Regions from separate parts of the Allocoprococcus similis genome, predicted to be linked through region 3. Evidence: riboswitches for the same ligand, from Rfam matches in the RefSeq annotation. Region 3 holds a riboswitch; each other region holds the start of a gene.
What was found. A riboswitch is a leader RNA that binds a small molecule or an ion and turns the genes downstream of it on or off. The one in region 3 is predicted to bind FMN.
Positions count from the first base shown of each region.

Region 1: linked by a shared signal. The riboswitch ahead of ribD (bifunctional diaminohydroxyphosphoribosylaminopyrimidine deaminase/5-amino-6-(5-phosphoribosylamino)uracil reductase RibD) and the one ahead of ACYQ5K_RS07505 (ECF transporter S component) in region 3 are both predicted to bind FMN.
Region 2: linked by a shared signal. The riboswitch ahead of ACYQ5K_RS14700 (ECF transporter S component) and the one ahead of ACYQ5K_RS07505 (ECF transporter S component) in region 3 are both predicted to bind FMN.

Region 1 covers NZ_BAAHSG010000011.1:28,585-38,622, forward strand. Annotated here, with positions in the region: gene ACYQ5K_RS06275 (flavin reductase) at 68-691, opposite strand; gene ACYQ5K_RS06280 (MATE family efflux transporter) at 784-2,058, opposite strand; FMN riboswitch at 2,238-2,352, shown strand; gene ribD (bifunctional diaminohydroxyphosphoribosylaminopyrimidine deaminase/5-amino-6-(5-phosphoribosylamino)uracil reductase RibD) at 2,680-3,792, shown strand; gene ribE (riboflavin synthase) at 3,793-4,440, shown strand; gene ACYQ5K_RS06295 (bifunctional 3,4-dihydroxy-2-butanone-4-phosphate synthase/GTP cyclohydrolase II) at 4,526-5,746, shown strand; gene ribH (6,7-dimethyl-8-ribityllumazine synthase) at 5,805-6,278, shown strand; gene mgrA (L-glyceraldehyde 3-phosphate reductase) at 6,447-7,445, shown strand; tRNA gene ACYQ5K_RS06310 (tRNA-Trp) at 7,571-7,641, shown strand; gene ACYQ5K_RS06315 (F0F1 ATP synthase subunit A) at 8,520-9,185, shown strand; gene atpE (ATP synthase F0 subunit C) at 9,239-9,457, shown strand; gene atpF (F0F1 ATP synthase subunit B) at 9,491-9,985, shown strand; gene atpH (ATP synthase F1 subunit delta) at 9,969-10,038, shown strand, end outside.
Region 2 covers NZ_BAAHSG010000042.1:5,138-15,175, reverse strand. Annotated here, with positions in the region: partial or broken gene ACYQ5K_RS14750 (MarR family winged helix-turn-helix transcriptional regulator) at 1-43, shown strand, start outside; gene ACYQ5K_RS14745 (cytidylate kinase family protein) at 74-1,351, shown strand; gene ACYQ5K_RS14740 (MATE family efflux transporter) at 1,566-2,897, opposite strand; gene ACYQ5K_RS14735 (LacI family DNA-binding transcriptional regulator) at 2,897-3,907, opposite strand; gene ACYQ5K_RS14730 (helix-turn-helix transcriptional regulator) at 4,215-4,436, shown strand; gene ACYQ5K_RS14725 (DUF6773 family protein) at 4,417-4,869, shown strand; gene ACYQ5K_RS14720 (2-hydroxyacid dehydrogenase) at 4,905-5,861, shown strand; gene ACYQ5K_RS14715 (hypothetical protein) at 5,842-6,018, shown strand; gene ACYQ5K_RS14710 (Rrf2 family transcriptional regulator) at 6,168-6,602, shown strand; gene ACYQ5K_RS14705 (pyridoxamine 5'-phosphate oxidase family protein) at 6,814-7,209, shown strand; FMN riboswitch at 7,229-7,341, shown strand; gene ACYQ5K_RS14700 (ECF transporter S component) at 7,416-8,039, shown strand; gene ACYQ5K_RS14695 (4Fe-4S binding protein) at 8,036-8,644, shown strand; gene ACYQ5K_RS14690 (SIR2 family NAD-dependent protein deacylase) at 8,647-9,591, shown strand; gene ACYQ5K_RS14685 (protein-ADP-ribose hydrolase) at 9,588-10,038, shown strand, end outside.
Region 3 covers NZ_BAAHSG010000013.1:22,533-32,570, forward strand. Annotated here, with positions in the region: gene ACYQ5K_RS07495 (glucose-1-phosphate adenylyltransferase) at 154-1,293, shown strand; gene glgD (glucose-1-phosphate adenylyltransferase subunit GlgD) at 1,295-2,413, shown strand; gene ACYQ5K_RS07505 (ECF transporter S component) at 2,533-3,177, opposite strand; FMN riboswitch at 3,290-3,439, opposite strand; gene ACYQ5K_RS07510 (YcxB family protein) at 3,641-4,153, shown strand; gene tsaE (tRNA (adenosine(37)-N6)-threonylcarbamoyltransferase complex ATPase subunit type 1 TsaE) at 4,169-4,600, shown strand; gene tsaB (tRNA (adenosine(37)-N6)-threonylcarbamoyltransferase complex dimerization subunit type 1 TsaB) at 4,602-5,339, shown strand; gene rimI (ribosomal protein S18-alanine N-acetyltransferase) at 5,332-5,796, shown strand; gene ACYQ5K_RS07530 (hypothetical protein) at 5,938-6,189, shown strand; gene ACYQ5K_RS07535 (ribonuclease Z) at 6,183-7,091, shown strand; gene tsaD (tRNA (adenosine(37)-N6)-threonylcarbamoyltransferase complex transferase subunit TsaD) at 7,118-8,149, shown strand; gene ispD (2-C-methyl-D-erythritol 4-phosphate cytidylyltransferase) at 8,184-8,903, shown strand; tRNA gene ACYQ5K_RS07550 (tRNA-Ser) at 8,980-9,065, shown strand; tRNA gene ACYQ5K_RS07555 (tRNA-Ser) at 9,491-9,580, shown strand.

The DNA of each region.
Region 1 (10,038 bases), on a different contig from region 3:
CTTTTAAAAACGTCAATTTCCTGACAGCCTCTGCATATACTTCAAAGTAGTGATATTTTGCATAAGGCTATGCAGTTTCATAAATTGGTTCGAAATCATCTGCGCCGTGTCCACAGAGCGGGCAGGTGAATTCTTCCGGAAAATTGCTTCCTTCATATACATAATTGCAGATCTTACAGCGCCATCCGATAATCTTCTTATCCTCTTTTTTCTGTTCCGGTTTTGGCTTTATATGTGCCTGATAATCTGCGTAAGTCAGAGGCGGATTGTCACTTAAAAGTTTCGCATCGGTTACTTCAGCAATAAAAAGGGTATGTGTTCCAAGATCCTGTCTGGAAACTACTCTTGCGCTGAGGACAGAACATGCCTGCCATCCGAGGTAAGGAACTGCATTTTCATCTGCCGGTGCAGTAATATTTGCGAATTTATCAACATCTCTGCCGGACTGGAAACCGAAATGCCGGATCGTTTCAAAAGAGCAGGTCTGGTCAAGCAGGCTTAACGTAAAAATGCCGCTCTCTTTGATCAGATCACAGGTATAGTTGCTATTCAGCACAGAGATTGCGATCCGTACCGGATTATTCGCAACCTGGATGCAGGTGTTGGTAATACATCCGTTTACTACATTCCCAGAGCGTGTTGCAAGCATAAATACTCCATAAGATAAATTGTAAAGTGCTTTTTTATCCATATGACATTCCTCCTGACTTTTAAAACTCAATAATAAGAATAATTACTATAATTAAAATATACATGATAAAAGAAAAATTGTCAATTACAAAATCAGGATTTCCGGAAAATCAGAATCACAAAAAATGTGATGATTTCTGATCCTAAGAAGGAAAGCCAGATTCCATTCAGCCCCAGGATCTGTGAGAACAGGATCGCACAGAAAGCAATTGCGATAATGCCGCGCATGACAGAACCAAGGACGGCAGGACGTGCCCGGTCGATTGCGGAAAAATAGGCAACCAGCACAATATTGATACCGGCAACTAAAAAGCCCAGGAAATAAAGCCTGAGACCGGTATGGGCGTAAGCAAGCAGCTGGAGATTATGTTCGCTGTTAAAGATTCCGACGAAGGTATCCGTAAATCCGTAGATCAGTGCAACGATCACAAGCTCGATCAGAAGTGCTGCAGCAAGAGACCAGTTGAGAAATTTACGGACGAGATGATGTTCGCCCTTTCCGTAACTCTGGCTGATCAGCGGCTGTGCACCCTGGGCGAGACCGTTTAGGATCGCCATTGCGACCAGTGAAATATTTGCAACTACGCCGTAGGCTGCGATCCCGATATTTCCGGCGAAACGCAGGATCAGCATGTTAAATATAATCGTAATGACAGCGGAAGAAATTTCAGCAAAAAATGCAGAAACACCAAGCTGGCAGCACCCGATGATCCGGTGAAGGGAAGGGATGCGCCAGTGGAATTTTACATGGTTATTCTTTCCCAGATAGTGGGTCGTACATACCAGCATAGTCACCACTGGCGAAAGTGCAGTTGCAAGTGCAGCACCGGTAAATCCAAGATCTAACGGGAACATGAAAATATAGTCGAACAGAATGTTGAAAAAACTTCCGGAGATCGATCCGATCATAGCAATTGAGGTAGCGTGATCGTTTCTTGCAAATGCTGTGAAGGTATAATTTGCCATAAAAAACGGGGTGAAGAGCAGGACGATACGCATATAGCTGCGTCCAAGCCGGATCAGTCCTGCGTCCGCGCCCAAAAGTGCCAGTGCCTTATGCGGAATAAAAATACCTGTCAGCATAAAAGGAATGCTGCATACCAGACACCAGAAGATGGACTGGGTAAAATAATAATCGGCCGGTGCGCCTTTTGCGGTACTGATATTGTATCTGGTGGCGGAGCCAATCCCGATCATAGATCCGATCGCGAAGACCAGTCCGAATACCGGAAGGATCAGATTCAGGACAGCAAGTCCGTCTGCGCCACATTTGTAAGAGATAAAAAAGGTATCTGCCAGAATGTAGACGGAGACACCGATCATTCCGGAAATACTTTGTGAAATGTATTTAAAAAATTTACGAAACATGTTTTTGAATTCCTCGTCTTTCTTAAAGCCAGATTAAATGAAATAACCATCTGTACCAGCCATGGTAATAAGCCGATTCTGATATCTCCATATAAGAATAGCATAAACATACGGGTTTGTCGAAAAAATAATCTTGCAATTACTGCGTTAAGGTGCTATAGTAAATTTTGTAAAACCAAATAATGCTTCAGGGCGGGGCGAAATTCCCCACCGGCGGTAAAGCCCGCGAGCCGTAAGGCATGAACTGGTGAGATTCCAGTGCCGACAGTAAAGTCTGGATGGAAGAAGTTGAATCGTTGCTGATAAAAGCGGATTCTATCATATATGCAGGAATAAAAAGTAAAACGCTCTGGAATGAGAATCATTCCAGAGTTTTTATTTTCGGAAAATAAAATGCCGGGTCCGGATTCGATAAGAAAATGGTATTTCTGAGAAGTATGACAGAGTGTACAGCGATATAACTGAGAAAGAAAGCCCTGACAGGTAAGAGAATCTGTCAGGGCTTTTCCTATATGCAAAAGCACATTTTTTTGAAAAGAGACGTATCCGGTAACATACCTGAAATGTTTAGCAGAGTACATTTCCCGGGGCTTTTCCGGGAGAGATGAGAAAGGAGAAAAAATGACAGATGAATTTTACATGCGCCGTGCAATTGAACTGGCAAAAAAAGGACGTGGATGGACAAATCCAAACCCGATGGTTGGTGCCGTGATCGTAAAGAATGGAACCATTATCGGGGAAGGGTATCACGAAAAATGTGGTGAGCTTCATGCAGAACGGAACGCAATCGCATCCCTGACAGAAAGCGCCGAGGGAGCAACAATTTATGTGACGCTGGAGCCGTGCTGCCATTATGGGAAGACCCCACCGTGTACGGAAGCGATTCTGGAACAGAAGATCGCACGGGTTGTGATCGGATCGAGAGATCCGAATCCGAAAGTGTCCGGAAAAGGAGCAAAGATTTTGCGCGAGGCAGGCGTCCAGGTGGAAGAGGATTTCCTGCGCGAAGAATGTGATGCATTAAATCCGGTCTTTTTCCACTATATTACAACAGGGCTGCCATATGTGGTGATGAAATATGCAATGACGGCAGACGGAAAGATTGCGACAAAAACAGGAGCATCAAAATGGATATCCGGTGAGGAAGCAAGAAGTCTGGTACATGAGATGCGCCATGACTACATGGGGATCATGGCAGGAATCGGAACGGTTCTGGCAGACGATCCGATGCTGAATGTGCGCCTGGAGGGAAAGAAAAGTCCGGTCCGAATTATCTGTGACAGTATGCTCAGGATCCCGCTGGACAGTCAGATCTGCCAGACAGCAGGGAGATACCGGACGATCGTTGCATATGCCGGTGAAAAGGGGAATGCGATTTATTTAGAAGAGAAAAAACGCAGTCTGGAAAAGCTTGGAGTCGTGCTTCTCAGAGTTCCTTCGGAAAAGGGGGAGATCAATCTGCAGCTTCTGATGAGAAAGCTTGGAGAGCTTGGAATTGACAGTGTACTTATTGAAGGCGGTGGAACTCTAAATGAGGATGCCCTGCAATCCGGTATCGTAAATGAGGTGAAAGCCTTTATCGCACCGAAAATTTTTGGCGGAAGAGGCGGCAAGACTCCGGTGGAAGGCTTTGGAGTTGAGAAAGTAGACGATGCCATAAAGCTACAGCTTATGAGAATCTCGCAGGTTGGAGAAGACATTCTGGCAGAGTATAAGGTTTTGGAGGAAATTTAAATGTTTACAGGAATTGTAGAAGAAACCGGATCCATCCGGTCACTCCAACTTTCTGGATCATCCGGGAAGATTGCGATCCGGGCAAAAAAAGTACTCGGTGGAACCAGGATCGGAGACAGTATTGCGGTAAATGGTGTCTGCCTGACGGTGGTTTCCCTGGAAAAGGATGGATTTACCGCAGATGTGATGGCGGAGACGGTGCGAAGAACCAACCTCGGTGACACAAAGATCGGTGAAAAAGTGAATCTGGAACGCGCGATGGCGGCAGATGGCAGATTCGGTGGACATATCGTTGCAGGGCATATTGATGGGACCGGAATGATTGAGGAACTCAGAAAGGAAGAAAATGCAGTATGGGTAAAAATCCGGACAACGCCGGAGATTCTGGAACTGATCGTAGAAAAAGGTTCAATCTGTATTGACGGGATCAGTCTGACCGTGGCAGAAGTAAGTGAAAAAAGCTTTCAGGTATCAGTCATTCCTCATACCGGAGAGGAAACCACACTGCTGAAGAAAAAAGCTGGGGACAGGGTGAATCTGGAAAATGATATTGTAGGGAAGTATATTAAAAAGTTTCTTACACCATCGGAACAGGCAGGAAAATGTAGCGGACTTACCATGGAATTATTAGAGGAGTATGGAATTTGATGCGAAGAAATTTCTGGATTGGAATGGAGAGCACACAGAAGAACAGGATAAAAATGAGTTATGATCGTACAGGAGGAAGTAACAAATGGAGAAACAGTATCAATACAATAGCGTAGAAGAGGCACTTGAAGAATTGCGCCAGGGAAGGATCGTTCTGGTAACGGATGATCCGGACCGGGAAAATGAAGGGGATATGATCTGCGCGGCGGAATTTGCAACTCAGGAGAATATCAATTTTATGGCATGCCATGCGAAAGGGCTGATCTGCACACCGATGAGTGCAGCGCTAGCCGGACAGCTTGGGCTTCCACAGATGGTCTCCGAAAATACAGATAACCATTCGACTGCATTTACGGTATCCGTCGACCATGTGGATACGACAACGGGAATTTCAGCAGAAGAGCGCGGATATACCATGCGCAGCCTGACAGAAGAAGGAACGAAACCGAAGGATCTTCGAAGACCGGGGCATGTATTTCCGTTGGTGGCAAGACATGGAGGTGTGCTGGTAAGAAATGGTCATACCGAGGCAACGGTTGATCTGATGCGTCTTGCCGGATTGAAAGAATGTGGAATCTGCTGTGAGATCATGGAAGAGGACGGAACGATGATGCGGACAGAGAATCTCTGGAAGCTGGCGAAGAAGTATGACCTGAAATTTATTACGATCAAAGATCTGCAGGATTACTGCAGGATCCATGAAAAACATGTCGTGCGGGAAGCATGTGCAAAGATGCCGACCCAGTATGGAGAATTTCAGATCTATGGGTATGTGAATGACATTACCGGTGAACATCATGTGGCACTGGTGAAAGGTGAGATTGGTGATGGGGAAGACGTTCTGTGCCGTGTACATTCCGAGTGCCTGACCGGCGATACTTTCGGATCTCTCCGCTGCGATTGTGGAAAGCAGCTGCAGTCGGCGATGCAGCAGATTGAGAGAGAAGGAAGAGGAGTTCTTCTGTATATGCGACAGGAGGGAAGAGGAATCGGTCTGATCAACAAGCTGAAAGCGTATGAACTTCAGGAACAGGGATACGATACCGTGGAAGCCAACATCCGTCTGGGATTTGCACCGGATCTCAGGGAATACTGGGTAGGGGCTCAGATTTTATCGGATCTGGGAGTAAAATCACTCCGGCTTCTTACTAATAATCCGGAGAAGGTATATGGACTTTCCGGTTTCGGGCTTGCAATCCATGAGAGAGTACCGATTGAAATAGCACCGCAGAAATTTGATGCATTTTATATGAAGACGAAGCAGGAAAAGATGGGACATATCTTTAAAGAAATCAAATTTCAGTAAAAAGAGAATAAACAGTATTTATATAGAAGAAACACTTTAATTACAGGAGGAAAAAAACATGAGACAGATCAACGTATTAGAAGGAAAAGTAGTAGCACCAGAAGGAATGAAAGTAGGAATTGTTGCTTCAAGATTTAATGAGATTATTGTCAATAAACTACTTGGTGGTGCGGTAGACGGGCTGGTACGCCATGGCGTGGAGGATGAAAACATAACGGCTGCATGGGTACCTGGAGCATTTGAGATTCCGACAGCAGCTTCTAAAATGGCAGCGTCCGGAAAGTATGATGCAGTGATCTGCGTCGGAGCAGTGATCCGTGGAGACACAACTCACTATGATTATGTCTGCAATGAGGTGTCAAAAGGAATTGCACAGGTAGGTCTTGCGACAGGCGTTCCGGTATTATTTGGTGTGATCACGACTGAAAATATCGAACAGGCAATTTCAAGAGCCGGAAGTAAAGGTGGAAATAAGGGATATGATTGTGCACTTTCTGCAATCGAAATGGTAAATCTTCTGAGACAGATGTAATTTCTGATTGTCGGTTACAGAAAGAATCCCGTTTTCCGGCAGAAAAAAGGGCAGAGGACGGGATTTACTGGACATTTATGCAGGAAAAAGGTATCATATCTGGTAGGAGAAATCTGTAAAAGAAATAGTAAAGTTTCATTTCAGAGATAATGAAGGAGGAAATGAATTATGTATACAGCATCATCTGAGAGATATGATACCATGGTATATAACCGTTGTGGGAAAAGTGGGCTTTTGCTGCCGGCAGTTTCTTTAGGACTCTGGCATAATTTTGGAACCAATGCGGATCCGGAGAATATGAAGGCAATGTTGAGGACAGCATTTGATTTGGGAATCACCCATTTTGATCTTGCGAATAACTATGGACCGGAATACGGAAGTGCTGAGACGAATTTTGGAAAGATTTTAAAGGAAGATTTTGCACCATACAGGGACGAGATGATCATCAGTACCAAGGCAGGCTATGATATGTGGCCGGGACCTTACGGGAACTGGGGAAGCAGGAAGTATCTGATCGCAAGCCTTGATCAGAGCCTGAAGAGAATGGGACTGGATTATGTAGATATCTTCTATCATCACAGAATGGATCCGAATACTCCACTGGAAGAAACGATGGGTGCACTGGATTCCATCGTAAAGAGTGGAAAGGCACTTTATGTCGGAATTTCTAATTATGATGGTCCGACAATGGTACGTGCAGCGGAGATTCTGGAAGATCTGAAATGTCCGTTTGTCATTAACCAGAACCGGTATTCCATTTTTGACCGGACGATTGAACAGAACGGCCTGAAAAAGACGGCGAACCAGATGGGCAAAGGAATCATTGCATTTAGTCCGCTGGCACAGGGGCTTCTGACAGACAAGTATCTGCACGGAATTCCATCAGACAGCAGGATCGCTACCGATGGAAGATTCCTGCATGCCGATGCGCTGACGGCAGAAAAGCTGGCACAGATTGAGGCACTGAACAAACTGGCAGATGAGAGAGGACAGTCTCTTGCACAGATGGCACTGAGCTGGATCCTGAAAGATGAGGATGTGACCAGTGTGCTGATCGGAGCGTCCAGACCAGAGCAGATTATCCAGAATGTGGAAATCGTACATAATATGAAGTTCACCCGGGAAGAGCTGACAAAGATCGATCAGATCAGCAGGGGCAATCTGTAAGTGAGACCTACGCGAAGAAATTATGCGCAAAGTTGCGCAAAGGAAATATTGAATAAATGATTGACAGGAAGCAGCCATTGTGCTATTATAGTTCATGGTTGCTTCAGCAATCAACAATTTCATATAGGGGATTGGTCAAATGGTATGACAGGAGTCTCCAAAACTCTTAGCGGCAGTTCGATTCTGTCATCCCCTGTAATTTGAAGGACTCAGTTTGGGTCCTTTTTTCGTATCTAATGGACCAAGTGCAGCTTGTTGTTGATCTATTTTAGATTTCTGCAATTTCTAATCAACGTTATTTGTTGAAATCTTTGACCTGGTTTAGATTTCTATAGATTTCAATCAACTATATTGGTTGGAATCATTGACTCATTTTAGAGTTCTACAGATTTTAATCAATAATATAGGTTGGAATCCTTGATCTATTTTAAATATCCGCAGATTCTAATCAACATTCTAAGCAAAATACATTGATCTAATTTTGATATCCGCAGATTCTAATCAACATTCTAAGCAAAATACATTGATCTAATTTTGATATCCGCAGATTCCAATCAACATTATAAGCAAAATATATTGATCTAATTTGGGTTTCCACAATTCTCAATCAACCTAAGATCCAGGAGAAAGGGATTCATTTTAACTTCCGCAAGTTCAAATCAATTCTTCACTTCCCAAAACAAAATAATCATCCCTCCAGATATATATAATCGACATAGTTACTATACAGAGTGCATAAAAACAAAAGAAAATAATTGTGAAAAAACGCCAAAAATTTAATCGTACAAAAGCATAAAATCCGTCAAAAAGGAATCTCAAATGCTACAAACTAAAAAAAGTGTCAAAAAATGGAAGTGAAAACAGCTAAAGAAAGCAAAAGAAAAACCGATAGAAATGGTGAAAATAGATAAAAAAATTGGTTTTTTTACTGTACAATCTACAAAAGCTGAAAATATTGACAAAGAAAAAGTGTGAGCGTAATATAAGCATGACTTTTAGAGGACACTCTAAAAATCACTATAAATAAGAATAAAAAGAAAGGGAGGGAGCGATACGGAACATTTAACAGAGACTCTGTTAGAAGAGCTGAACTGTGAGACCGTTTTTACCATTCCGCTGTTCGGTGGGATACCGGTAAAAGAGTCGGTTGTAGTTACCTGGATCATCATGGCGGTTATTGTAGGACTTTGTATCATATTTGTCCGGAACTTAAGTGTCGAAAATCCGGGGAAGGTTCAGCTTTTATTGGAATCCGCAATAGGAAAAGGACTGGACTTCTTTGAAGACATCATGGGAAAAGAAAACAGGAAATATATTCCGTATCTGATTACAGTGCTTATCTATATTGGGATAGCCAATATCATTGGTCTGTTCGGATTTAAGTCACCGACAAAAGACCTCAATGTAACAGCAGCACTTGCGATCATGAGTATGTGCCTGATTGAATTTTCCGGAATCCGGAAGAATGGATTTAAACACTGGGCGGCGCATTTTGCAAAGCCGGTACCATTCGTAGCACCAATTATGGTTCTGGAGATTGTGATCAGACCATTATCACTTTGCATGCGTCTGTTCGGTAATGTATTGGGAGCGTTTGTTATCATGGAGCTTTTAAAAGCAGTGGCTCCGGTTCTTATCCCGATACCATTTAGTTTTTACTTTGATATTTTCGATGGATTCCTGCAGGCATATGTATTCGTATTCCTGACAGCACTTTTCATGAATGAGGAGCAGGAATAACCCAAAAATAACAGAAAAAACAAAAATCTATAAGAAAAAAGGAGATCAAGATTATGTTAGTAGCAATTGGAGCAGCAGTAGCAGTTTTAACAGGTTTAGGAGCAGGACTTGGAATCAGCCTTGCAACAGGTAAAGCAGTAGATGCAATCGCAAGACAGCCAGAAGCAGAAAGCAAGATCAGCAAGAACCTGATCCTTGGTTGTGCACTTGCAGAGGCAACAGCTATTTATGGTTTCATTATCGGACTTCTTATCATCTTAATGCTGAAATAAGAAAAGTAAAATAAAGAAAGGCAGGTGGGACAGGTGATACAGTTTAATGTAAGCCTTCTCTTTACGATCATCAACCTGATTGTCTTTTATCTTTTGCTGAAAAAATTCTTATTCAAGCCGGTAATGGGAATAATGGAAAAACGTGAAAAACTGATCGCTGACGGACTGAAGAATGCCAGTGATAGTCAGGAAGAAGCTGCCAGACTGAAAGCGGAATACGAAAAGGCTCTGGAAGGAGCAAAGGCAGAATCCATTCAGATCGTGGAAAAAGCTAAGAAAACTGCAGCCGGAGAATCAGAGCGTATCCTTCAGGAAGCCAATACGGAAGCCGTAGGAATCCTGAAAGATGCCAGAGAGACGATTGAAAATGAACGCAAACAGACCATGAATGATCTGCAAAGTGAGATCGCAGGACTGGCAATGCAGGCAGCACGTAAGATTGTGGATGACACAAAAGGAAATCAGGATATATATGATCAGTTTCTGAAAGGTGCAGGTGATGCTCATGTCAATGAAGAGGTTAAATAAAGAGTATTGCTGTAGCCCTTCGGCAAAACAGTATGCACGTGTTTTATATGAAC
Region 2 (10,038 bases), on a different contig from region 3:
TAAGAAGATTTACTCAAATCTGCAAGAAAAAAGAAACGAATAAGTGCACAAAAGAAAGGAATGACAGAGAAAAATGAACAAATTAAAACGATATCTTTTATTTTTAGTGGGACTGTTTATCAATGCACTTGGAGTCAGCCTTGTGACAAAAGCAAGTCTTGGAACGTCACCGATTTCATCGATTCCATATGTGTTAAGTCTTCATTTCCCATTGACACTTGGAAACTTTACGATCATTTTCAGTATCCTTCTGATCGTATTGCAGATCCTGATTCTGAGGAAGAATTTTAAGATGGAAAATATTCTTCAGATTCCGGTTTCGGTTGCATTCGGATATTTTATTGACTTTACCATGTATCTGTTTGCCTGGATGAATCCGCAGAATTATCTGGTGAAGCTGATCTCACTTCTTGCAGGATGTATCGTGCTTGGCTTTGGTGTATATATGGAAGTAGTTGCAGATGTGGTTATGCTGCCGGGCGAATCCTTTGTCCGCGCGATCGTGCAGACCTGGAATACCAATTTTGGAACCACAAAGATCATCTTCGATTCATCCATGGCGGTCATTGCCGGAGTACTTTCCTTTCTGTTCTTCGGAAAATTAAACGGAGTGCGTGAGGGTACGGTCATTGCGGCACTTCTGGTAGGATTTATTGCAAGACTGTTCGGAAAACATCTGGAATTTGTCAAACCGTATTTATTCCCAGAAGAGTATGCAGCCAAAAAAGAAGAGCCTGTTGTTGAAAATACTGTAGAGGCAGGTCATAAGAATGTCATCGTCATTGGCAGACAGTATGGCTCAGGCGGACATGAGATTGGAAAAATGCTGGCAGAGAAGCTAGGATATGAATTTTATGATCAGGAGATCATTGAGATGGCTGCCGGAACAACAGGAATGACGCCGGAGTTTATCAGTAAAAGAGAAGAGTCCATGGCAAACAGCCTGCTTTATGATCTGTTCAATCAGATGTATCAGTATGGAAATGAGGAGGAAGAAGCTCCAAAGGACAAGATCTATGAGGCTGAGGCAGAAGTGATACGAAAGCTGGCAGAAAAAGGGAAATGCGTGATCATCGGAAGATGTTCAGATTATATTCTGCGGGATAACAGCCGGGTATTGAAAGTATTTTTCACCGCACCGATCGAGAGCCGTATCCGGCGTGTGATGAAACGTCTTGGCGTAGAAGCCAAAGATGCACAGCATAAGATCCACAGGGAAGATAAGATGCGTGCAGACAATTATCACTATTATACCGGCAGGATCTGGGGAGCAGCAGCGAACTTTGATCTTACGGTGAATACGGATCTTGGAATCGAGTATATTGAAAATTGTATTGAACGGATACTGTAAGATAAGTCTGTCAGAAAATAAGTCTGTCAGAAAAAATTTGTTTGACTTTTTGAAAAACAGGAAATATAATAATTGCAAACGAGTAGCAGTAAGCGTAATGATCAGCTCCCTGTCAAGTAGACAAGTAAAAAATCTAAAATAAGGTTACAGATATCCGTCGCATCTGACTCGATGTGACGGATATTCATATTATGAAAATCCCGCAAGAAGTAAATCAGCATAAACTAATTATCCATTTACGGCTTCTAAAGATAATTAACGATACAGTAAGCCGGAATAATTCCTCCGTAGTAAGCAATGTATACACACCAACAATTCCCCACTTGAATACATATGCCGCAAGCAGACACAGTGGAATTCCGATACACCATGTGCCAACAATATCAATAATCATAATGATTTTGGTGTTACCGCCACTTCTTATAATGCCTCCGCCAAGTATCATATTTTCCACCTTGACCGGAGCATACAAGGCAAATACGATAAGCAGTATCTTTCCAAGCTCTTTTACGCTGTCATCAACACGATAGAATCCGGTATATACTCCAGCCAAAAGAATGAGCAAAGCCGATACCGTTACTGCACCAAATAAGCCTGCATACATAATCTTCTTTGATTCTGTGTAAGCCTCATCATATTCTTTCCTGCCAAGCCTTTTGCCGACCATCACACCGGCAGCCGCTGACAATCCACTAAGTGCCCCTACGATAAGTCCCTGAATCGGACCGGTAAGTGTATAAGCTGCAAGGTTTGATGTGCCAAGATGCCCATAAACAGCAGATTCCACATTTTGCCCGAGACTCCATAAAAATTCACTGATCAGAATCGGCATAATCATGATCAGATAATCCCAGAGTGTGATTTTTTTAAAATGTAGAGATAATACCGGTTTATCTTCATCTTTTCTGATACATAAGACAAATCCAATAACAATAAATACCAGGTTAAACAACTGCGAAATAAGTGTGGCAATCGCAGCTCCCTTTATTCCCATACATGAAAATCCAAATTTTCCAAATATCAGCAGATAGTTCAGTCCTGTGTTTACAACAACTGCTCCAAAGCTTGCAAGAAATGGTATTGTGGCATGTTCTTTACAGCGCAGCCAGGAGGATAAAATATTGCTGACAGCCATTGGAAGATAAGAAAATGCTACGATTCTAAAATAAACCGCACCAGTATTTATAATACTCATATCTTTCGTATACAGTCCAAGAATCTGCGACGGAAAAACTCCGGCTGCAAGCAGGAATAATGCTGATATCACAATTCCGCAGATGAGACTCACATCAAAACTGCACCATGCTTCTTTTGTTTCTTCTGCACCAATAAACTGTGCAATTAATATTCCGGCAACCGTGCTTACCGCACCGATCACTACTGAAAAAATCAGTGAAAAATTACCGCATAATCCAACTGCCGATATATTTGTCTCGCCTAACTGTCCAATCATGATCTGGTCAACAATTGAAAATGATGCCTGCAACATACTTTGCAATGTGACTGGAATTGCTATTTTACACAACGATTTCATAAACTTTGACATTATAATTTCCTCGTACTTTCCCTTCTTATTAAATCAACCGGTAACACGATTTCTGTCTTATATTCTGCTCCATCGCGCATTGCCTCCAGACATTCAATTGCCGCCTTCGCTCTTAAGTTTGCTTCCTGATGAATCGTTGTGAGAGAAGGATTGCTTTCCCTGCTTGCCATGTTATCATCAAAGCCGATGATCTGGATATCCTCTGGAATCCGAATGTTCTTTCCTTGTAAAAATCTCATAAACTCAAGTGCATAAAAATCGGACACTGCAAAAACAGCGGTAACACTGTTTTCTGACAGTTGCATATAGTTATCTTCATAAAAGCACATTCTTTCCTTTTCTGTCTTTGGTATCTCCCATCTAAATGTTTCTCCCTGTTCAAAGGCTTTGCGAAACCCTTCGATGCGCTCTTTATCCATGCAGATGAAATTATCTGCTATGCATAATGCTTTTTTATGTCCCAGTTCCTTAAAATATTTTCCAGCCTGATAGCCGCCGTTATAATGATCGATGACCAAATTTACTACTTTCGAGCATTTTTCAAAATAGCCATCATACACTACAAACGATATCCGCATCTGATTTCTAAGGCTTTCATAATCAGCTTCACAAAATCCAATCAGAATCAGTCCATCCATATTCCACATGGATGCAAATACCGGAATCTCCTTGATATCAGATGTCGTTTTTATCATCAGAAAATATCCTTTTTCATTCACCTCATGGGAAAGAGCATTCAGCGATGACATCACAAATCCATCCTCTAAAACCCTGCCCTCATACTTTTCATGGTCATTCACCACTACTCCGATGATTCTTGAATTATTTCTTGCAAGCAAAATGCCAGCCATATTCGGAATATATCCCGACCTTTCAAGTTCCTGCTGGACACGTTTTACCGTCTCATCTGAAATCTTTTCTGTTTTGCCGTGAATCACTTTTGAGACAGTAGCAGTACTAAGACCTAACGCATCTGCAACATCTACGATTCGAATCCTGTTCTGTGCCATTTTCATTCCTTCTTCTACGATATTATGATAATGCTGGGGGGGGTAAAAAAGCTCCCAACTATGATACTATGGTACCTTATGAAGGTGGAATTTACAAAGGTTAAGCGTATAACCCGTTACAAAAATTGAGCTCGATTTTTGTGAATTTTTACTATTATATTACACATTTTCCTCGGGGGACTCCCCCATCTTCTCGCTACTTTCTTCTTGTCTTAACCACTCTTGTTTTAGTATACAAGACAAAAAGTAAAATATAATTGACATTATGAAAAAGAAGTGTTACTTTATAAATGGAGGTGAACATAAAGTGGCAAAAAATATTGCGATTAAAGTGGCAAGGGCTGAAAAGGATATGACGCAAAAAGTCTTAGCAGAAGCAGTTGGTGTTTCAAGACAAACTATAAATGCTATCGAAAAGGGAGAATACAATCCCACAATAAAACTGTGTCGTAAAATTTGTCGTGTATTAGATAAACGTTTGGATGATTTATTCTGGGAGGATGATGAAGATGAAGAAAATGAAAAGTAATTTAGATGAACGCCAAGAATTAAAACTTCTTAAAATTGAACATAACGGATGTTGGCTTGCTTTTTGGGGATTGCTGATTGTAATGGCAATACAAATGATAGTGGGGAATGACAGTATTAAGAATCTTGCCGGAGAATGGGTTGTATTTATGAGTCTTGCATTATATCTTTCAATTGATTGTATTCGAAATGGAATTTGGGATAGAAAATTGAAACCGAATCTCAAGACAAATATCATAGTCAGTAGTATTGCGGCAGTATTGGCAGGGATTATATGGTTTGGTGTTTCCTATCGGAATTACCATAAACTTATTGGTTCAATTGCAACCGGAATTATTATGTTTGTGCAGGTGGAAATCTTATGCTTATTAGCATTAATGATATCTTCTAAAATATATAAAAGAAGAGTACAGAAACTTGAGGAAGATGAGTGATATATGAAGTGGAAAGTTGTGGAGGAATTTATAGTATGAATGATAAATGTGTAGTATTGAATGCAAAGAAAATGAATTTTGACCGAAAGCTGGATTTTTCTATTTTATCTTCTGATGTTACAGTATATGAAGATACAACAGAACAGCAGCTGACAGAACGTATTCAAGGCGCAGACATCATTGTAACAAAAGAGATGCCTGTGAATGCAGAAATGATACAGAGATTCCCGGAATCAGTCAAACTGATCTGTGAGGCAGGTACAGGATATAATAATATTGATCTTGAGGCAGCACGAAAGAAGGGGATTACAGTCTGTAATATCCCGGCATATAGTACAGAACGTGTGGCACATACTGCAATCATGATGATATTGAATCTGAGTTCTGCAATGCAGGTACAGATGAAGATGCTGACATGTGGAAATCATGATAACTTTACTAAAAATCTTCAGGTTCCTCATGTTGAGGTGAACGGAAAAACACTTGGTATTATAGGTGCAGGACATATTGGCAGAAAAGTCATAAAGATTGCGCAGGCGTTGGATATGAATATACTTGTGTACACCAGGACACCAAGGGAGGATGAGAATGGTATCCGTTATGTATCGCTTGAGGAATTACTTAAGAATAGTGATTATGTTTCCATGCATTGTCCACTGACAGAAAGTACAAAACATATGATCAACAAAGAAGCTTTATCACTTATGAAGCCATCCGCGTTTATCATTAATACTTCAAGAGGTGCACTTATTGATGAAGCAGCTCTTATAGAAGCATTGGAAAATGGTACGATTGCAGGAGCCGGACTTGATGTTCAGGAAACGGAACCACCTGAAGAAAACAGCCCTCTTTACACTATGGATAATGTCCTTTTGACACCTCATATGGGATGGAAAGGCCTTGAGACAAGACAGCGGCTGGTTTCTATTTTGGCAGATAATATAAAGAAGTTTATAGAAGGAAATCCGATCAATGTTGTATCAGGATTATAGTATCTGCGTATTAAAAGATGATCTGGATGGTTTTGTAGAACATCTGGAAGAATATAAGACCGCAGGAAAGATATATGCAGCAAACGTGATGGATGCTGGATTGGTTAAGAATCAAAGTGTTTTTAAAGAGGCCTATGATATGGGATATTCTATTTAAGCTATTGAGAAATTGGAATTTGTAAAGTATCTTCCTATTTTTCTAAAGCAGATTATTGGTTGTATTTATATTAGGTTTTTAACAACAATGTAACCATTGAAATTACATCTATTTTTTGATATGATTATTGTCGAAGAGAGGTGTTTATAATGCAGATTTCAAGCAGATTTACAATGGCAATCCATATGTTTACCTGTATAGATACATTTTCGAATCAGAAGATGACCAGTGACTTTATGGCAGCAAGCATTGGAACCAATCCGGTGATTGTCCGTAAAATATTGCAACAATTAAAGGCTGCTGGTCTTATTGAAGTTGCAAGAGGGACAGGCGGTGTGACAATTACCAAACCATTGGAGCAGATTACATTCCTTGATGTGTATAAAGCAGTGGAATGTGCACCAGATGAAGAACTGTTTCATTTTCATGAGAATCCTAATCAGAAATGTCCGGTAGGAAAGAATATTCACCATGTTCTTGATAAGAGGCTGTTAGAGGTACAGAGGGCAATGGAGGAAAAACTTTCAGAAATGACACTTGCTGATGTGAAAAAAGATATTGCAGTGTATACAGAGAAAGAGTAGAATACAGAAGGCTTCGGATACGTGATTATATCATCACAATTTCCGGAGCCTTTTAGTTTGTCATAATTAATGTAAAACTTTTAAAGGAAGTTGTAACAAAAAAAGTTACAAAAAGTTTGATGTAACTGTTGACATTACATCAAACAAATGCTATAGTACAAACATAAGATGTAACAAATGATGTTACAACAAATTAAGGAGGTAATTTAAAATGCAGAAAGTAGTAGAATTTTTACAGAAAAATCCGGTTCAGTACTTAGCAACAGTCGGAAGAGATGGAAAGGCAAAATGCCGTCCATTCATGTTCTGTTTTGAGCAGGACGGAAAGCTTTGGTTCTGTACTAACAACACAAAGGATGTTTACAAGGATATGTTAGCAAATCCTGAAGTAGAAGTTTCTGTTTCTTCGCCAGAATATGCATGGATTCGCCTTCATGGCAAAGCAGTATTTGAGGACAACAAGAGTGTAAAGGAAGGATGCATGAACAATCCTATCGTTAAGGGACAGTACCAGACAGCAGATAATCCTATTTTTGAGGTATTCTATCTTGAAAATCCTCATGGTTTAATCGCAGATTTCTCTGGAAATCCACCTTATGAATTTTAAAGATAATTAACAGAAAAATTACAGTCTTCGGGGCGAGGTGTAATTCCTGACCGGCAGTATAGTCTGCGAGCAAAAAGCTGATATGGTGCAATTCCATAACCGACGGTAAAGTCCGGATGAGAGAAGATATGATAAAGCAAGTCCCGCAGGAAATCCCGTCCTGCGGGCTGTTTTAAATTCAGGCATATCTCACAAAAAGGAGATTTATGAGTAACAATACAGCAACTATTAAAACAAGAAAAAATTTAGTTTCTACAAGGACAATAACAATGACAGCTCTACTGGCAGCTATATCATATGTGTTGGCTTTTTTAGAGTTTCCGGTTCCTTTGAGTCCATCATTTGCACGAATGGATCTGTCAGATTTACCTGCACTGATTGGATCATTTGCGTTTGGACCGGTTACAGGAGTGATGATAGAATTGATAAAAAATATATTACAGCTTCTGTCAACATCAACAGGAGGAATTGGTGAACTTGCCAATTTCTTGATGGGTGCATCCTATGTACTGGTTGCCGGTTTTATATACAAATACAAAAAGACAAAGAAAATGGCGATGTGGGCATGTGTTATTTCAAGCGTAGTTATGGGAATAGCCGCAGCGATTGTAAATTATTTTATTCTGCTACCCCTGTTTGAAACATTTATGCCGCTGGATCAGCTGATCGCATCATTTGGTGAATTTCTGCCATTTATTAAGACAAAATTGGACGTTGTGCTATTCAATGCATTGCCGTTTAATATCTTAAAAGGTTTGGTGATTGGAGCAATTGCCATGATGATATATAAAAAACTTACACCGATACTGAAAGGAGAGAATTTGAAATGACAAAAATGGATTATCTCAAACTTCTTGTGGATGAAATTCATTCAACAACAGTTGCAACGATAGGTTCAGATGGACATCCTCAGACAAGAATCATAGATATGATGTACTATGATGAAGAAGGCGTGTATTTTCTTACAGCAAAGGGAAAAGCATTTTTTGACCAGTTAATGGATCAGCAGTATGTGGCAATATCCGCAACAAAAGACAAAATTGCGGTGTCCCTGCGTGGAAAAATAAAGAACATCGGAAAAAAGAATCTTGATATTATGTTTGAAAAAAATCCTTATATGAAGAAAATCTATCCGGGAGATACGAAAGATGCAATCGAAGTGTTTCGGTTGTATGAGGCACAGGGAGAGTATTTTGATATCAGCAATCCATCAAATATTGTGAGGGATACTATAACAATCGGGAAAACCGAAGCTGTTCAGACAGGTTATTTTGTTGGAAAAGACTGTATCGGATGTAAGTTGTGTTATTCTGTATGCCCGCAAAAGTGTATTGATATATCTTCAGTTCCGGTTACTATCAACCAGAATCATTGTCTGCATTGCGGAAGATGTGCAGAAATTTGTCCGAAGCAGTGTATTGAGAAAAGAGGTTAATTATGATCTTTAAGAAAATCAGAAAAGGGCATATTAACTGGCAGGATTTTTTATGTAGTATTCCGGCAAGGGATTATGTATTCCAAAAGGATGCATATGAAGACCAGATTGACAGGACAGCAGAGTATATAAGAAATGCAGACTGTGTTATAATCGGGGCAGGAGCCGGGGCATCGACAGCGGCAGGAATCCAGTATGGCGGCAAAAGGTTTACGGACAATTTTGCAGAATTTATAAAAAAATACGGTGGGCACTACATGACAGATATGTATACAGCCGGATTTTATCCGTATCCGTCCGAGGAGGCAAAATGGGGATACTGGTCAAAACACGCATTGATGAACCGCTTTGATCCTCCGGCGTTGACGCTTTATACCGAGCTTTATGATATTGTGAAAGACAAGGAATATTTTGTACTGACAACCAATGTGGATCATCAGTTTTATAAAGCGGGATTTGATGAAAAAAGAATATTTGCAACACAGGGAGACTATGGAAAAATCCAGTGCCAGAAAGCCTGTCATCCAAAGACTTACGATGCAAAAGACCTGTTTCGTAAAATGGATAAAACAAGAAGAGACTGCCTGATTCCATCAGAGCTTGTACCAAAATGTCCGGTGTGTGGCGGCAATATGGCTATGAATCTCCGTTGTGATAATTATTTTGTGGAAGATGAAGCGTGGCATGAGGCAGCCGACAGGTATGCGAGTTTTCTGGAACAGAATAAAGATAAAAAGGTTGTTCTTTTGGAACTTGGAGTTGGATTTAATACGCCGATTATTATACGTTTCCCTTTTGAAAAGATGGTGCGGGAGAACTCATCATACAGCTTGATACGTCTGAATATGGACGAAGCGGTAGTGCCGGAAAGCTTCGGGGAACGTGCAATCGGTATTGGCGGTGATATGGCAAAGACAATTGCTGATATAAGGGGGCTGGTATTATGACACAGGACGAGCGAAGAGAATATCTGATTCAGTATCTTTTAAAAGAAGAAATACGGTTTGGCAGACAGAACATTCCTACGGACAAGCAGGGGCAGGAAAATCTGCTCCGCTCACTTATGAATGTCAGACCGCCAAGACCAATCAGTAATGATTTTTTAAAAATACAGGATGAGTATCTTACAGAAAGAAATATAGAGCGTGGAATCACGGATGTTGCCACGCTTGCATCTGTAAAATTCGATTCGAGATTATATATCTGGCAGGGTGATATTACTACTTTGAAATGTGATGCAATCGTGAATGCGTGCAACTCACAGATGCTTGGATGTTTTTCACCGATGCATGCCTGCATCGATAATTTTATTCATACTTATGCAGGAGTTGAGCTGCGACTGAAAATGCATGAGATTATGGCAAAACAGGGACATGAAGAAGAGACCGGCAAAG
Region 3 (10,038 bases):
GGATTGCTCTATTGCTAGGCAATTCCCACAATCCTCGAATACATCATAATGATAATATAAATTTTTATGTATTTTTTGCACAAAAAAGTGGAAAATTTAACAGAAAAATTGTATAATATAAGACAGGACAAATAGGAAAGAGAGGATTCACTTATGAAGCAGAATAATATGCTTGCTATGATCTTGGCAGGCGGACGAGGAAGTCGTCTTCACGAGCTTACAAATAAAGTAGCCAAACCTGCGGTTTCATATGGTGGGAAATACAGAATCATTGATTTTCCACTCAGCAACTGTGCCAACAGCGGAATTGATAATGTAGGAGTCCTGACACAGTATGAGTCTATTTTACTTAACAGTTATGTAGCGGCAGGCCGCAGATGGGGGTTAGATGCCCAGAACAGCGGAGTCTATGTACTTCCACCGCGTGAAAAAGCGGATGCGGACCTGGATGTATACAGAGGAACAGCAGATGCAATTTCACAGAACATTGATTTTGTGGACATGTTTGCACCAGAATATGTACTGATTCTTTCCGGTGACCATATTTATAAGATGAATTATGATAAGATGCTTGATTATCATAAAGAGACTGGAGCAGATGCAACAATCGCGGTCATTGAGGTTCCAATGAAGGAAGCAAGCCGTTTCGGTATTATGAATACGGACGATGAGGGAAGAATTGTAGAGTTTGAAGAGAAACCGGAGAATCCAAAGAGCAATCTGGCATCCATGGGTATTTACATATTCAACTGGAAGCTTTTAAGAAAGATGCTCCTTGCAGATATGAAAAATCAGGATTCCAATCATGATTTCGGAAAAGATATCATTCCGACTATGCTGAATGATGGAAGAAAGCTCTACGCATACAAGTTCAAAGGATACTGGAAAGATGTCGGAACAATTGATTCCCTGTGGGAAGCAAATATGGATCTGATCAACAATAAAAATGAACTTGATCTGAATGATGATTCATGGAAGATTTACACAGAGGATACAACTGTGCTTCCGCAGTATGTTGGTCCGACAGCAGAGATTGAAAGAGCATTTATCAACCAGGGTTGTGTGATCAATGGAAAAGTCAAAAATTCCGTACTGTTTACAGGCGCAAGAGTCGGTGAAGGTGCACAGATTATTGACAGTGTACTGATGCCGGGCGTTGAAGTAGAAGAAGGTGCAGTTGTAACAAGAGCGCTTGTGGCTGATGGCGTAAAGATTGGTAAAAATGCAGTTGTTGGATCAGCAGACAGTGAACATATTGAGTTAGTATCAAAACGTGTTAAGGGGGATGAGTAATATGGCACAGGCATTTGGAATCGTAAGTTTTGCCGGCAACAATATCCGGGTAGGAGAGATGCAGAATTACCGTCCGGTTGGTGCTGTTTCATTCCTTGGAAGATACAGAGTTATCGATTTCCCAATCTCTAATATGAGCAACAGTGAAATCGAACATATTCAGGTTTATGTAAGAAGAAAACCGCGTTCTCTTACAGAACACCTTGGAACAGGACGTCATTACAATATCAATTCAAAGAGTGGACGTCTTCATATTCTGTATTCAAACTTTGAAAATGCAGAATGGAGTGTATATAATAATGACCTGGCTGCGTACGAAGAAAATATGGAGTGCATTGAAGCTGTAAAATACCCATATGTAGTTATTGCACCAAGTTATATGATTTATACACAGAATTATGATGAATTACTTAAGACACATATTGAATCCGGTGCAGATATTACCCTGTTATATCACAGTGTGGATAATGCAAAAGAATACTATCTGAACTGTTCAACACTTAATCTGAACAAGCAGAAAGGTGTTCTTTCATTAGAACCGAACCATGGTAACGCGAAAAACCGTAATATTTTCATGGATACTTATGTAATGCGCAAAGATCTGTTTATGGAACTGGTTAAAAAGGGAAGAAAGATTTCTTCCATGTTCACGCTTAATGATATTGTGAATATGGCCTGCAGTGAACTGGATGTACGTGGAGTGTCACATCGGGGATTCTTTGCATCTATCACAGATTTCAAGAGCTACTATAATGCAAACTTATCACTGATCGATATGAAGAATGCGGTGACTTTGTTTGATAAGAACTGGCCGATTTACACAAGAACAAATGATTCATGCCCAACAAAGTATTATGAAGGAGCAAGTGTTAAGAGTTCTGTAATTTCCAATGGATGCCTGATCGAGGGTACTGTTGAAAATTCGGTAATCGGACGTGGATGTGTAATTAAGAAGGGTGCAGTTGTCAAAGACAGTGTTATCCTTCCGGGAGTTGTAATTGGAGCGGATGCGCGGATTGAAGCGCAGGTAGTGGACAAGAGTGCAAGGATTGTCCATGCAAAGGAACTGATTGCAGATCCGGAAAAACCAGGATATGTAAGAAGAAACGATACTTTATAATCAAAAGAAATTCAACAGAGAGAAGAATGCCGGCATGGGCAGACTTCTCTCTGTTTTTTTGGTTTCATAAAAAAAGAGGCTCATAACGAACCCCTTTTGCTGCTTTGTAAAATTATAATCTATTCGCGTCCCATTTTTAAAATCGGGCTGATCTTTTTGTAGATCAGGAATACAATCAGTGACACCAGGAAACCTTTCAACAGATTAAATGGTGCAACAGAAAGTAAAACAAAAGTCAGAAGACTGTTGATATGACTGTTGACTGCGGTTCCCATGGCAACCAGTGCGTCGATCGGCATATGGAATGCAGCAGCGTATGCCGGAAGCAGAAGGTATGCATTGATAAAACATCCGACAATTGTCATGAAAACAGTTCCCGTTACCATACCGATGATCGCACCCTTGCGAGAATGTAACTTCTGATAAATCAGGGAAGCCGGAATACACATTGCACATCCGATCAGGAAGTTTCCGAGATCTCCAACACCGGCTGTTGATGTACCTCTGATGAGGAGGTTCAACAGGATTTTGACCAGTTCGATCAAAGCGCCGGCTACAGGACCCATGGTAAATGCACCGACAAGGACCGGAACTTCACTGAAATCAATTTTGTAAAAGGTTGGTGCAAATGGAAGTGGAATATCAAATAACATCAGAACCATAGCGATTGCTCCGAGCACACCAATCTGTGCGATTACCTTTGTACTGATACGTTTTTTTTCTTTCGTTGTTGTTTTTTGGTTTGTCATTACATCTGTACTCATTTTTTCTCTCCTTTTCTCTTGACATAATCAGATGAATTGAGGAGGAAAATCTTCGAAAGCCTATGCAAAAAAATCCCCGGCGTGATACGTCGGGGGATTACTTGCAAAATCACTTTTTCTTCTCTCATCCAGACTTTACTGTCGGTTTTGGAATTGCACCAAATCAGCTGTCAGAAATCTGACAGGTCGCGGACTGTAACCGCCGGTTGGGAATTCTGCTTATACCATATCGATAAGAAGTCACCCTACCCCGAAGAATTTCCTTGTTCATTTGAACCCATTATAGCGCAGGCGTATATAAAATACAAGTACAAGTTAAGAAAAGACAGGGGGGCTGGCCACAGGTACTGTGAACAGTAACAAGACAGGGTTTTTCTAAACCCGGAGTGAGCAGTAACGACTTGTTTCCAAAGATTCGGTATGATATAATCGGTGTGACTTAAACTGATACGGAGGAAAATGAATGAATATAAAGTTTGAAGTAAAAATGACAAAAAAAGCCATGTTTGATTTTATGCTCTATACTTCCTATACAAGCCTTAGCGGAATCGTTGGTGTGATTTTCGGTGGTGTGACACTGGTGCTGGGAATCAGACAGTGTATGTTTGGAAGCTACAGTACAGCTGCAACCTTCTTTTTGTTTGCCGCAATTTTTCTGATCGGAAACCCGCTTCATTTAAAAGCACGTGCGGCAGAACAGGTAATGCGCTCCCCGATGTTCCAGAAACCGATCAGTTATGAACTTAACGAAGAAGGAATCCGCATTTCACAGGATGAACAAAGTGTGCTTAATGAATGGGGAGATTTCCGGAAGGCAGTTTCAACCGGTCAGTCGGTAATTTTATATGTAACAAAGGTAAGAGCACTGATTTTTCCAAGAGAATCCCTGGGAGAGCAGTATGCGGCAGCAGTGCAGATGATTTCTACACATATGCCAGCCAAGAAAGTCAATATCAGACACGTCAGTGCAAATTAGGAGGCAGACCAGAAGATGATAATTGAAACAAGAAGTGCCAAAGAAACATATGATCTCGGTAAGAAGATCGGGAGTCAGGCAAAAGCAGGAGAAGTCTATACACTGGTAGGAGATCTCGGCGTCGGAAAGACTGTATTTACCCAGGGACTGGCAAAAGGACTGGGGATTGAAGAACCGATCAGCAGTCCAACCTTTACGATCGTCCAGGTATATGAAGACGGAAGACTTCCGTTCTATCATTTTGATGTGTATCGGATTGGTGACATTGAAGAGATGGACGAGATTGGTTTTGAAGACTATGTATATGGAGAAGGTGTAAGCCTGATCGAATGGGCGAACCTGATCGATGAGATTCTTCCGGCGAACCGGACAGAGATCACGATAGAAAAAGATCTGGAACAGGGATTTGATTTCCGCCGGATCACGGTAGAGAAAAGAGGAGAATAACATGCGCATTTTAGCAATAGACAGTTCGGGACTTGTTGCAACTGTCGCAGTAGTTGAAGAAGAAAACGAAATTTCCAAAACGATTGCAGAGTATACGATCAATTACAAAAAGACACATTCACAGACCTTATTACCGATGTTGGATGAAATCGTGAAGATGACAGATATGAATCTGGATACGATTGATGCGATTGCGGTAGCAGGAGGGCCGGGATCATTTACCGGACTCAGAATTGGTTCAGCAACTGCAAAGGGACTGGGGCTGGCACTGAAGAAGCCTTTGATCCACATTCCGACAGTAGATGGACTTGCTTATAATCTGTGTTATACAGACAGGATCATTTGTCCGATCATGGATGCGAGAAGAAATCAGGTATATACTGGTATTTATCAGATGGACGGTGATAAACTGCAGGTTCTGGAAGCGCAGATGGCAGTTGGAATCGATGAACTTGCCAAAAAACTTTGTACTTATGGAAAACCGATGATCTTTCTTGGAGACGGTGTACCGGTGCATAAAGACAGGCTGGAGAAGGAATTGATGACGGATCAGGATATTGCATTTGCACCGGCACATATGAACCAGCAGAGAGCGGCAGCAGTCGGCATGCTTGGGATTCAGTATTATAAAGAAGGAAAAACAGAAACCGCAATGGAACACGAACCGGATTATCTGCGTGTATCACAGGCAGAACGGGAAAGAGAAGAACGTCTGAAAGCAGAAAACACACATGAGTAATAGGGATAACATAGAAATTACTTTAATAACAGAAAATGACAGAGAACGAATGGAACAGGTGGCGCAGATGGAAGCGGACGTATTTCCGGATCCGTGGAGTTATCATGAAGTGAGATCAACTGTCAGACAGAAGCATACTTTTTGTGCGACAGCAATGGAAGGGGATACCCTGTTGGGATATTTTCTGTGTTATTATGTTCTGGATGAATGCGAGATTGCAAGAATTGCGGTTGCTGAATCTGAAAGGCGCAGAGGAATTGGACAGATGTTGTTTGGATTTATGGAACAGATCTGCCATGAAAAGCAACTGAAAAGAATGCTTCTTGATGTACGTAAGAGTAATCAGGCAGCGATTGCTTTTTATGAAAAAAACAAATTTGGGATCGATGGAGAGCGAAAATTCTATTACGGAGGGAAAAATCCGGAAGATGCCATCCTGATGAGCCGCGTGGTTTAAAAAATGGAAGAAATCGCAAGAATATACAAGGCTTCCCACTGGAAGGCGTCAGCCTGTGACGTTATAATGTACCTGAACAGAGAAAGAGCTGAAAAATGAAACGGCAGTCTTTTTTTGCAAAGATACTCAGGAGGAAGTAAGATGCGTAATTATAAAAAAATTCAGACAGAAAAAAATACAGTCACAAAGATTGTGTGCAATAAATGTAAAAAAGAAATCACAATAAAAAATGGAATACCGGAGGAAGAGATGCTTACAGTTGAAAAAAGATGGGGATATTTTTCGCACAAAGACGGAGAAATCCATCGATTTGATATCTGTGAGGAATGTTATGATACCTGGATAGCATCTTTTCAGATTCCGGTATATGAAGAACAGGAGTTAGAATGTTAGATGTATGTTTGCTTGGAAGCGGTGGAATGATGCCGCTTCCTTATCGATGGCTGACCGCACTTATGACAAGATATAACGGTAGCCAGCTGCTGATTGACTGTGGCGAAGGTACACAGATTGCGTTAAAAGAGAAGGGATGGAGTTTTAAACCGATCGATGTAATTTGTTTCACGCATTACCATGGAGATCATATCAGCGGACTTCCGGGACTTCTTCTTACAATGGGAAATGCAGACAGAAAGGAACCGCTTACGCTGATTGGCCCGAAAGGTCTGGAGAGAGTAGTGAGTTCCCTTCGAGTGATCGCACCGGAACTGCCATTTGAAATCCGCTATAAAGAAATTACAGAGCCAGAACAGACTTTTGAGATGGACGGATATCGTCTGAAAGCATTTCGTGTAAAACATAATGTGATCTGTTACGGCTATACGATTGAAATCGACCGTGCCGGCAAATTTGATGTGCAGAGGGCAACAGAACAGAAAATTCCGAAGGAATACTGGAAACATCTTCAAAAAGGTGAGACAGTAGAGCTTGACGGAAGAATACTGACACCGGAGATGGTCCTTGGACCACCGCGAAGAGGAATTAAACTTACCTATTGTACAGATACAAGACCGACGGATTCTATCCGGAAGAATGCAAAAGGGTCAGATCTGTTTATCTGTGAAGGAATGTACGGAGAAAAAGAAAAAGCGGCAAAGGCAGTAGAATATAAGCATATGACCTTTTATGAGGCAGCAAACCTGGCAAAAGAGGCAGAGGTGGGAGAAATGTGGCTTACGCATTACAGCCCGTCCCTGCGCCATCCGGAAGAATATATGGATGAAGTGCGGGCAATCTTTCCACATGCGATCGCAGGAAAAGACCGTATGACAACAGAACTGGATTTTCCGGAATAAACAAAGCAGTAGAGAGAAGGAAAAATATGGATACAGAGAAAAAGGATATATTGATACTGGCAATTGAAAGTTCCTGTGATGAAACAGCAGCAGCCGTTGTAAAGAACGGACGACAGGTGTTGTCAAATGTAATCTCATCACAGATAGATCTGCATAAATTATATGGTGGTGTGGTTCCGGAAATCGCATCGAGAAAGCATATTGAAAAGATTAATCAGGTAATAGAAGAGGCTCTGGAAAATGCAGGTGTGACACTGGATGATATCGATGCGATCGGTGTGACCTACGGACCGGGGCTTGTTGGTGCGCTCCTTGTCGGTGTGGCAGAGGCAAAAGCAATCGCATATGCGAAAAAGTTACCACTCGTCGGAGTACATCATATTGAAGGGCATATTTCTGCCAATTATATTGAGAATCTGGAACTGGAACCGCCGTTCCTGTGTCTTGTTGTGTCCGGAGGGCATACACATCTGGTATGTGTCAAGGATTATGGGACTTATGAGATCCTTGGAAGAACCAGGGATGATGCGGCAGGAGAGGCATTTGACAAGGTGGCAAGAGCGATTGACCTTGGATATCCGGGAGGACCGAAGATTGATAAGCTTTCCAAAGAAGGGAACCCGGATGCAATCCCATTTCCACGCGCACATATTGAGGATTCCCCATATGATTTCAGCTTCAGCGGTGTGAAGTCGGCAGTTTTAAATTACATTAACGGCTGCAAGATGAAGGGAATGGAATACAACCGTGCGGATATTGCAGCGTCTTTCCAGAAAGCAGTTACGGATGTACTGGTAGGAAATGCCATGCATGCAGTGAAAGAATATGGACTTAATAAGTTTGCAATTGCGGGAGGCGTGGCGTCAAACAGCAGTCTCCGTGCAGCAATGAAGCAGGCATGTGAGGAAAATGGAATTGAGTTCTATTATCCGTCACCGATTTTCTGTACCGATAATGCAGCAATGATCGGTGTGGCAGCTTATTATGAATATATTAATGGAACCAGACATGGATGGGATCTGAATGCAGTTCCGAACCTGAAGCTTGGCGAGAGATAGAGCTGTAAAATGCAGATGCAAAGGAGAGAATAGTATGAACGGAGAAAAATGTACAGCAATTGTCCTGGCAGCAGGAAAAGGAAGCCGGATGGGAACGAAAATACAGAAGCAGTATCTGGAAATCTGTGGAAAGCCTGTACTGTACTATTCTCTTGCTGCATTTGAAGCATCACCGGTTATTGATGAGATTGTGCTTGTGACAGGAGAAGGTCAGATTGATTACTGCAGGGAGAATATTGTAGAAGCGTATGGGATTTTAAAAGTCAGTAAGATTGTAGTCGGCGGAAAAGAACGCTATGAGTCTGTCTATAAAGCACTTCGGGAGATAGAGCCGGAAGGCTATGTCTTTATCCATGATGGTGCGCGTCCGTTTGTGGATGAACCAATCATAGAACGTACTTATCAGGCAGTGAAGAAATACCGGGCATGTGTGGCTGGGATGCCGTCAAAAGATACGGTTAAGATCGTGGATGAAAAAGGTTTCGCTATAAATACACCAGAACGCAGACTGGTGTGGTGCATTCAGACACCGCAGGTATTTGAGACTGCGCTGATTCGTCACGCATATTTTCAACTGATGGAAAATGAAGAAAATGAAACAGGCATAACAGATGATGCGATGGTTGTAGAGCGCATGGAGAACTGTGCCGTAAAGCTGGTTGAAGGCTCTTATGAGAATATGAAAATCACAACGCCAGAGGATCTGGTAGTGGCAGAAAGTTTGATTAAAAAAAGAAATTTAAAAAAGTTGTAAAAAAGTGTTGACAATGATATATCACTATGGTATTATCTATCTTGTCGCTGATACACAGCAACAACTTAATAAATGCGGAGAGGTATCGAAGTGGTCATAACGAGGCGGTCTTGAAAACCGTTTGTCCGAAAGGGCGCGTGGGTTCGAATCCCACCCTCTCCGGTTAAGGCAGAACAAAATGTTCTGCCTTTTTTATTTCATAGGAAATTCCAAAGGAACTTCCTATGAAATAAAAGGCACTGCGTGCCGGAGATGCGCACTCGCACGAAGATGAAGAATGTCGCAAGCGGTCTACGCTCCGCTTCGGTCGTTGCTTAACGAGCGTCACTGGCGCTCAGCAACGCGCTCGGCGCGAGAATGTGCCGAGGCACATTCTTTCTTATTCTCTGTGAAATCGTGAAGAAACTTTCTGAAAGTATTATATACTGAAAAAAAGAATATTCTTTTTACTGCCTGACAAGAAGAATGAAAGAGACTTCCTAAAGCAAAAGTTGCTGTATTCCAGAGCCAGATGCCCATTTTGAAATATCAGAAAAAAGTACTGGACAAAAAGGAAAGAATCGTGTATATTAGATAACGGACGTTTTGGAGAAATACCCAAGCTGGCCGAAGGGGCTCCCCTGGAAAGGGAGTAGGTCGTTAATAGCGGCGCGAGGGTTCGAATCCCTCTTTCTCCGTTTTGTTCAAAGCTTAAAAGCATGGATCGGCAATACACATGAGCTTGAATGTAAAAAGCAGATCAAGAAAATGTGAAAAAAGTCGAAAAAAGTGCTTGACATCCAGAAAATGGAATGTTATTATAAATAAGCTGATGCACGAGAAACAAATGTTTCAAATGCAGAACAAAAAATAAATTAAAAAAGTTGTTGACAAACATGAAACGCTTTGATATAATATAAAAGCTGTCGCATGAAACGGCAACAACAAAAAAAGAACATTGATAACTGAACAATAGACAACAAACCCTGAAAATTCTTTAAAGAGATTTTTCAAGAACGGACATCGAAAGATGTCAAACCAGAACAGTAAACAGGAACAGAATTGCCAAGCGATTCTTGACTGGGTACAAACGGAGTAGTTCTTCAACAGAGTTGAAGAACGATTATGTTACTAAGCAGCGAAGCTGCAAGAAACA